DNA from 2 places in the Kribbella deserti genome. Region 1 is predicted to be linked to the other one. Evidence: riboswitches for the same ligand, from Rfam matches in the RefSeq annotation. Region 1 holds a riboswitch; the other holds the start of a gene.
The links. A riboswitch is a leader RNA that binds a small molecule or an ion and turns the genes downstream of it on or off. The one in region 1 is predicted to bind cobalamin.
Positions count from the first base shown of each region.

Region 2: linked by a shared signal. The riboswitch ahead of cobN (cobaltochelatase subunit CobN) and the one ahead of ACFFGN_RS26200 (ABC transporter substrate-binding protein) in region 1 are both predicted to bind cobalamin.

Region 1 covers NZ_JBHLTC010000035.1:135,380-139,891, forward strand. The annotation lists gene ACFFGN_RS26185 (ABC transporter ATP-binding protein) at 1-29, opposite strand, end outside; gene ACFFGN_RS26190 (FecCD family ABC transporter permease) at 33-1,070, opposite strand; gene ACFFGN_RS26195 (FecCD family ABC transporter permease) at 1,067-2,068, opposite strand; gene ACFFGN_RS26200 (ABC transporter substrate-binding protein) at 2,065-3,111, opposite strand; cobalamin riboswitch at 3,139-3,326, opposite strand; gene ACFFGN_RS26205 (pyridoxal-phosphate dependent enzyme) at 3,374-4,489, shown strand; gene ACFFGN_RS26210 (helix-turn-helix transcriptional regulator) at 4,482-4,512, shown strand, end outside.
Region 2 covers NZ_JBHLTC010000018.1:208,234-212,745, forward strand. The annotation lists gene ACFFGN_RS14280 (family 20 glycosylhydrolase) at 1-1,598, opposite strand, end outside; cobalamin riboswitch at 1,733-1,876, shown strand; gene cobN (cobaltochelatase subunit CobN) at 1,913-4,512, shown strand, end outside.

The DNA of each region.
Region 1 (4,512 bases):
AGAGTGAGGTGCTGCGCTTGCAGGGACATGGATCAGCCTCCCCGCCCGACGCGATTCGCGCGGGCCATCAGGATGAGCAGGTACGGCGCGCCGAGAAAGGCCGTCACGATGCCTACCGGCAAGGTGGTCGGCGCGAAGATCTGGCGCGCCACCAGATCCGAAACCACCACTAGTAAGGCCCCGATCGCGCCCGAGGTGAGCAGGCCGATCACGCGTTCCGCCAGTAGCCGCCGGGTGATCTGCGGCGCGACGAGGGCGACGAACCCGATCGGCCCGGCCGCCGCCGTGGCGAGCGCGGCGAGAGCCACCCCGGCGAGGATCAGCAGGCCGCGGGCCAGTTCGACCCGGCCTGCCAACGTACGAGCGAGGTCGTCACCCAGTTCGAGCAGCCTCAGCTGGCGGGACAATCCGACGGCCAACGGGACCACAACGAGCAAGGTGCCACCCATTAGCGCCGCGTGCGCCCAGGTCCGGCCGGACAGACTGCCCGCCAGCCACAACGAGGCACTCTTGGCCGTGTAGATATCGGCCAGCGTGAGCAGGTACGACGTTGCCGCGCCGGCCATGGCGGTGATACCGATGCCCACCAGAACCAGGCGATATCCGGCCACGCCGCGACGATAGGCCAGCAGATAGATAATCGTTGCCGTCGACAACGAACCGAGCAACGCGCCGACGGGGATCCAGCCCGCGCCACTGCCGAGCACGGTGATCATCACGACGGCGGCGAGCGCGGCACCGGCGTTGATGCCGATCAGATCCGGGCTCACCAGCGGATTACGCGCCAGCCGCTGGAAGATCGCACCCGAGATCGCGAACGCCGCACCGACGCCCATCCCGACCAGGACGCGCGGCAGCCGGCTGTTCACCACCACGTCGGTCATGATCAGGGAGCCGTTACCCGCAAGGGTGTTGAGCACATCCGCCAGCGGAATTTCGTAGTCGCCAAGCGTCAGCGACACCGCCGCCACAGCGAAGGTCAGCACCCACGCGATCGAACCGGTGACCAGGCTGACCAGATCCACCCGCGCCGAGACCGGCCCGGAACGCAGTACGACCAGGCGGTTCACAGTTCGGCCAGCTTCCGGCGGCGGACCAGCGCGATGAACAGCGGCGCGCCGACCAGCGCGGTCACGATGCCCACCTGGAGTTCACCGGGCCGGACCACCAGACGGCCGATGACGTCGGCGAGCAGCAGTACGGTCGGCGCGAGCACCATCGACCATGGCAGGATCCAGCGGTAGTCCGAGCCGACGATCGCCCGCGCCATGTGCGGAACCGTCAACCCCACAAAGGCGATCGGCCCGGCGATGGCGGTCGCCGTACCGGCCAGCGCCATCACCGCGAGGGCGGCGATGAGGCGAACCAGGTTGACCTTGGTACCGAGGGTGCTGGCGAGTTCGTCACCGAGCGCGATCTGGTTCAGCGAACTGGCCAGGCCAAGCGCCAGAACGGATCCGGCCAGGATGAAGATCCACGCCTGGCTGATGGTCGGTACGTCGGCACGCCCGAGCGAACCGACCACCCAGAAGCGGAACTCGTTCAACGTGGAGATGTCGAGCAAGGTGATCGCGGACGTGACCGAGCCGAGGAATGCCGAAATGGCCGCGCCCGCGAGCGCCAGCTTCACCGGGGTGGCGCCGCCGCGGCCGGCCGAGCCGACCAGGTAGACCACAACGGTTGCCACCAGAGCACCAGCCATCGCGAACCAGACGTAACCGCTGAGGCTGTGGATGCCGAGCAGGCCGATCGCCACCACGACCGCGAGGGCGGCACCGGCGTTCACCCCGAGGATGCCCGGCCCGGCGAGCGGGTTCCGGGTCACGCCCTGGATCACCGCACCCGCGAGACCGAGGCCGGCGCCCGCGAGCAGGCCTGCCATCGTGCGGGGAAACCGCAGGTACCGGATCACGCGGTCGGTATCGGAACCGGTGAAGCCGCGCGCGGCGGCGTACACCTCGTCGGGTCCGAGGAAGCGGTCACCGACCATCACCGAGACCACGACCACACCGGCCAGCACGGCCAGGGCGATCAGCAGACCCGCCGCACGCTGAGCCTGGAACCTCACTTGACCAGGTCGGGATGGATGATGCCGGCGATCAGCTCGGTGGTGTGCGCACCCCGCACACCGGCCGAGTGATGCGCGAACAGGAACGGCTTGATCCGCTTGTTCCGGACCGCCTTCAGATTCGCCAGCGCCGGGTTGTTCATCAACGCGGCCACCTCCGCGGCGGCGTCGGCCTCGGTCATCGTGGCGTCGCAGCAGTCACTCACCAGCACGTAGTCCGGATTGCGCTTGATGAACTCCTCCATGCTGATCTTCACGTTCCGCCGGGAGGTGAGATCGGCGAAGGCGTTCACACCGCCGGCCTCGCGAATCAGCACGGTGCCGAAGTCCGGACCGCCCGAGACGGTCATGCCGCCTTCGAGGTTGGCCCGCAGGATGGCGACCGTCGGCCGGTCGGCCCCGGCCACTTTCTGGCGCACGGCCGCGATCCGGGTCTTCTGGTCGGCGACTACCGCTTCGGCCCGTTCGGACACCCCGAAGATCCGGCCGAGGTCGCGCAGATCGGCGTACACGTTGTCCATCGAGACGGTCTTCGGGTCGATCGCCTCGTCCCCGAGACCGTCCGCCGTCGGGCAGAGCGGGCTGAAGATCCACGTCCGCACGCCGAGTTCGGCCAGGCCCTTGCGTGCGCCGAAGCTCGCGTCACTGCCGTTGCTGCTGAACACGTCGTTGAACCCGGACAGCACGAAGTCCGGATTCTGGCTGAGCAGCTCCTCGCGACTGGGCAGGTTCTTGTAGTACTTCCGGGACTTCTGGGCCTCCGCGTACTCGGGCAGCACCACCGCGTCCAGGTACGCCGTACCGACGAGGCGGTCCGAGATCCCCAGCGCATGGGCCATCTCGATCGCCGGCTGGTACGCCGCGAAGACGCGCTTGGGTGGGCCATCGACGGTGACGTCCAGGCCGCAGTTCCGCACGGTGATGGCGGCGGCCCCGGTTTCGTCACCCGCCTGGGCGGCACCACCGCAGCCGGCGACCAGGCTGCTGCCAACGGTCAGCGCGGTCAGAATCAGGACAGGTTTCAGCAACGCACCAACGGCCATAGGACCGCTCCTCCAGCACCTCGTGGACGGGTCTGACGCGTCGTAGCCGGTCTCCTGGCTGACGGGATACCTCGTGCGCCGACGGGCCTTCCCAGTTGCTCACGCAACCAGTGACCCCTGCTGGGCAGGGTGGCCGATGCACTTCCCGATCACAGTGGCGAGGGCCGCGCCGGTATCTCACCGGCTTCCCGAGCACCACGACGGCGCCACGGTAGCCCATGCCGACATTGATAGACTAAATGTCTACGATTAGACTTATCGTATGAGTGAGCCGACGTACGTCGATCCGCGGTCCGGGCGCGACTACCCGCTGGAGGTTTCCCGCTGGCGCGGGGACGATGGCGCACCGCTGACCGTGTCGGCGCTGCCGGGCATCGGCCCCGACGAGATCGACCCGGGCGTTCGCTCGTTGTGGCGGTATCGTGCCGCTCTGCCCGGCGACATCCGCGAACCGGTCACCCTCGGCGAGGGATGTACGCCGCTGGTGGATCAGCGCTGGGGCGACGCCGACGTGCTGTTCAAGCTCGAGTGGTTCAGCCCGACGGGCAGCTTCAAGGACCGCGGTACCAGCGTGATGATGTCGTACCTCGCGGGCCAGGGCATCGACCGCGTGATCGAGGACAGCTCCGGCAACGGTGGTTCCTCGGTCTCGGCGTACAGCGCTCGCGCCGGCATCCAGGCCCGCATCCTCGCGCCCGAGGGCACCTCCCCGGCGAAGGTGCTGCAGAGTCGCGCGTACGGCGCCGAGGTCGAACTCGTCCCGGGCGACCGCGAGGCCACCTCGGCCCGCGCGCTGGCGGAATCAGCCGAGACGTACTACGCGAGCCACAACTGGCATCCGTTCTTCCTGCAAGGGACCAAAACCCTGGCCTACGAACTCTGGGAGGACCTCGGCTTCCGCGCGCCCGATGCCGTCGTCACCGTGGCCGGGGCGGGCAGCATCGTGCTCGGGTGCGACCTGGGCTTCTCCGAACTCCTCGCGGCCGGGCACATCCCCCGGCTGCCAAGGTTGCTCGTCGCCCAGCCGGAGGCGTGTGCGCCCATCGTCGGCGCGTTCCACGATCAGCCGGTGGAGTTCACGCCGACGATCGCGGAGGGTACGGCGATCCAGCGGCCGATCCGGTTGCCCGAGGTGGTCGCGGCCATCCGGCGATCCGGCGGGGACCTCGCGGCCATTCCGGAGGCCGGCATCGCCGGAGCGGTACGGCGCCTGGCCTCGGTCGGGCTCTACGCCGAACCGACCAGCGCGACGGCCGCCGCGGCGATCGAGGTGTTCCGCGCCCGCGGGCAGATCCGCCCGGGCGAAACGACCGTGGTGATCCTGACCGGGTCGGGGCTGAAGGCAACCACCCGGATGGCCGAGGTCTTCGATGCCTGAGCTGACTCGATTGACTGAGGACG
Region 2 (4,512 bases), on a different contig from region 1:
ATGCCGAGCCGCGGATCACCGGCCGTGGGCAGCGTGGTCGCGATCATCTCGGTGCCGGGTCCGATGCCCAAAGCGGAAGCCCTGCTCATGAAGGACTCATACGACAGACCGGGCTCCGCGCCCCGCCACATCTTCTGTGCGAGAACGCCGAAGGCCGGTTCGACCAGCCCATGCACGTCCAGCTCGTCGTAGTCAGCGTGCACGAGGTCGTTCCAGACCGCGGACATGGCGCCCCGGAGCAGCGGGTCGGCGGCGTCGACCGTCTGCCCACCGGCGAAGACGTTCGGCTGCCAGTTGTCGAACAGCCAGCGGCCGTCCAGCCCGCGACCGTGGTAGTAGTTCGCGAACGGCACGATGTAGAGCAACGCGTCGTTCGTGTTGATCAGGGGATACCCGTCGGCCAGCGCCGCCTTCGGGCCGTACCAGCTGTTGTTCCACGAGTTGATCGTGACGTCGCGGTCGTAGCCGTTCGCGCTGCCGGCCATCACCGAGAAGCTGCCCCACGCCGAAGCGGTCTTGCCGAGGCTGCGAACGTGCGCGGTGATGTCGTTGAAGTACTGGCGGTACTGCGGCTCGTACTCCCTCGGGTACTCGTCCGCGCCGACATGTACGGCCGGCCCTCGGAACCACGGGATGAACTCGTCGAACACCTGCTTCATGAACTCGGTCGTTGTCGGCTTGGTCAGATCGAGGTGGTCGGAGTTGCCGCCGTTGAGCCCGAGGGTTGGATCGAACTCGATGAACGCGCGGGCGTGGGCGGGTGCGTCGATCTCCGGCACGATCGTGACGTGGTGATCCGCCGCCACCGACTCCAGCCGATCCCAGTCGGCGCGACTGAACGAGCCGTCCTTCGCCGCGAGGCCCGCGAACCGTGGATTGTCCGAGGCCAACCGGAACGCCGACTGTGCCTTCGACCAGTCACCACCGGGCGCGGTGATCTCGTTGTCGTTCAGATGGATCTGGAAGGTGTTGAGCTTGAACCAGCTCATGTAGCGGACGTAGTCGCGGACGTACTTCTGGTCGAACCAACGCCGTCCGACATCGAGCATGAACCCACGCACGGCATAGTTCGGCCAGTCGATCGCGCTACCCACCGGAACCGTGGCCTCGCCGGGGCTTTGGCGCACCAGCATCTGCAGCAGACTGCGCGTCGCCCAGAACGCGCCGGTCGTCGTACGGCTCACGATTCGTACGCCGTTGGTGGTGTCCAGCTGGTAGCCCTCCTTCGCGGCGACTGCCGTGGCGGGACCGACGTTGGCGGCGGGATCCAGCCGTACGGCGATGTCGCGCGCGGTCGGACGGGACTCGACCACGACCGGAACGCTCCAGCCGGTGATCGCCCGCAGGTCGTCACGGAGCTGCCCGGCGACCTCGCGAAGTGCCACCGCGTCGGCGGGCCGCAGAGTGACTCGCAGGTCGCGGCGGAGCCTCAGCTGCCCGGTGCCGCCGGTCCACTGCTGCAGGGCGGGCACTACGGCTGGTGCGGCGTTGACTTCTTCAGCTTCGACTGTCGCGGCGCTTGCTGGACTGATGGCGGGTGGTGTGGCGGTGGCCAGCAGGCCGGCCACCAGTAGCAGGGCGGTGCACAAACGACTCATCGGCGCTCCTTTAGTACAACACTCATGCCCGAACATGATCATTAGAGCTTTGAATGCGCAGTTTCACGCTTTCGAGAGTTTTGAGCAGGCACGTGCGAACGTCAAGGCCTCGGCGTTGGCGGCTCGCCAGCCGCAGGCAGCAGGAGGGGCGGTGGTCGGCTAGAGTTCGGGACGTCATCGACGGCAATGCAGGAACCCGGTGCAAGTCCGGGACGGTCCCGCCACTGTGACCCCGTAACCCGGGGGAGTCAGGAACTGCCGCCGTCGGATCAGCCCACCCGGGGCGCGGACACCCCGAGGAAGGACGCCGGAACATGGCCTCGGCCACCCCCGATCTTCTCCTGCTCTCCACTGCGGACACCGATCTGCTCGCGGCCGCCCAGGCCGATACCGGCTGGCGGGTCGCGAACCCGGCGCGGGTCGAGCTCGACTCGCTGCCCACCCTGCTTGACGGCGTCGAGGTCGTAGTGGTCCGCCTGCTCGGCGGTCGCCGCGCCTGGGAGGAGGGCCTCGACGCCGTCATCTCCTCGGGCCTTCCGGTGGTGGTGCTCAGCGGTGAGGCCGCGCCCGACGCCGAGCTGATGTCGCTGTCGACCGTGCCCGCCGGTGCCGTCACCGAGGCCCTCGCCTATCTGCGCGAAGGCGGCTCGGCCAACCTGGCGAACCTGGCCGCGTTCCTGCGCGACACCCTGCTGCTCACCGGTGACACCTTCGAGCCGCCGCAGACCCTGCCGACGTACGGCGTGCGCGAAGGCCGTTCCTTCGTGCCGGACGAGCGGCCCGTGATCGGCGTCGTGTACTACCGGGCGCACGAGATCAGCGGTAACACCGCCTTCGTGGATGCGCTGGCCGACGCGATCGAGGCCGCCGGCGCGCAGGCCCTGCCGGTCTACTGCGGCACCTTGCGTGGGCTCGACCCGTCGTCGGAGGAGAACGCCGAGCTGTTCGGCCTGTTGAGTAAATGCGACGCCCTGGTCACGACCTTGCTCGCCGCGGGCGGCACGGTCGCGGCCGACGCGAGCGCGGGTGGCGCCGACGACGCCTGGGACGCGGGCGCGCTGGCATCACTCGACATCCCGTTGATCCAGGGCCTCGCGCTGACGTCGACCCGTGAGGTGTGGGAGGCGAGCGACGCCGCGATCAGCCCGCTCGACGCCGCCACCCAGGTCGCGATCCCGGAGTTCGACGGCCGCCTGATCAGCATTCCCTTCTCGTTCAAGGCGTACGACGCCGAGGGCATCGCGTCGTACGCGCCGGATCTGGAACGCTGCGCGCGGCTGGCCGGAATCGCGGTCGCCCAGGCCCGCCTGCGCCACGTTGAGCCCAAGGACAAGAAGCTCGCGCTGGTGCTGTCGTCGTACCCGACCAAGCACGCCCGGATCGGTAACGCCGTCGGCCTCGACACCCCCGCCAGCGCCGTCGTACTGCTCGGGCAGTTGAAGGAAGCCGGCTACGACCTCGGCAATCTGGATCTCGCCGAACTGCAGGGCAGTGACGGCGCCGATGGGCTGATCCACCGCCTGATCACCGCCGGTGGGCATGACGTCGACTGGCTGACCGACGAGCAGCTCGCGAACGCTGTCGCGAAGATCCCGCTGTCCACGTACGCGAAGTGGTTCGGCGCGGTGCCTTCTTCGTTGCAGGAGGCAATGACCGAGGCGTGGGGGGACGCGCCCGGCGAGTTGTACGTCGACAACTCCGGGCCGGAGTCGGCGATTGCGCTTGCGGCGTTGAGATTTGGCAACGTCGTACTGATGATCCAGCCGCCCCGGGGCTTCGGCGAGAACCCGGTCGCGATCTACCATGACCCGGAGATGGCGCCGTCGCATCACTACCTCGCGGCCTATCGCTGGCTCGAGGCCGCGCCTTCCGATGGCGGGTTCGGCGCGCACGCGGTCGTCCACCTCGGCAAGCACGGCACGCTCGAGTGGCTGCCAGGCAAGGGAATCGGCATGGCCGCCGATTGCGCGCCCGACGCCGTACTGGGCAACCTGCCGCTGGTCTACCCGTTCATCGTGAACGACCCGGGCGAGGGTACGCAGGCCAAGCGCCGCGGTCACGCCGTCATCGTCGATCACCTGGTACCGCCGATGGCGCGCGCCGAGACGTACGGCGATATGGCGAAGCTGGAGTACCTGCTCGACGAGTACGCGACCGTGCAGGCGCTCGACCCGGACAAGGTGCCGACGTTGCGCGCCCAGATCTGGACGTTGATCCAGGCCGCGCAGTTGCACCACGATCTGCACACCGAGTCGAAGCCCGAAGACGACGAGTTCGACGACTTCGTGTTGCACCTCGACGGGTATCTGTGCGAGATCAAGGACGTTCAGATTCGCGACGGCCTGCATATTCTCGGTGGCGGTCCGGTGGGGGAGGCGCGGGTCAATCTCGTGCTGGCGATTCTGCGCGCGAACCAGATGTGGGGCGGCCGCTCCGGCGCCGTCCGGGGTCTGCGCGCGGCGCTCGGGGACACCTTCGGCGTGGACGAGGCCGCCTTGCTGGAGAATCCCGGCCTGCGCGTCGAGTCGCTGGAAGCCCTTGCGGCGTTGACGGATCTGCCCGCGGTCTCGGCGGCGGACGGTGTCGATCTGCTCGAGGCCGTCGCGCGCAAGCTGGTGGTCGCGATGGAGACGCTGAGCTGGTCCGCCGAGAAGGTGCCGGTGGTTGTTGCCGAGGTCATCGGTGTGCAGTCCGACGGCGTGGAGGCGTCGCTGCGGTTCGCGGCGGAAGAGGTCGTACCGCGCTTGGCTCGCACCGGGGACGAGCTGGCGAACGTACTGCGCGCACTGGACGGCCGTTTTGTCGAGGCCGGCCCATCCGGTTCGCCAACGCGTGGTCTGGTGAACGTGCTGCCGACCGGCCGGAACTTCTACGCCGTCGACCCGAAGGCCATTCCGAGCCGCAACGCGTGGGA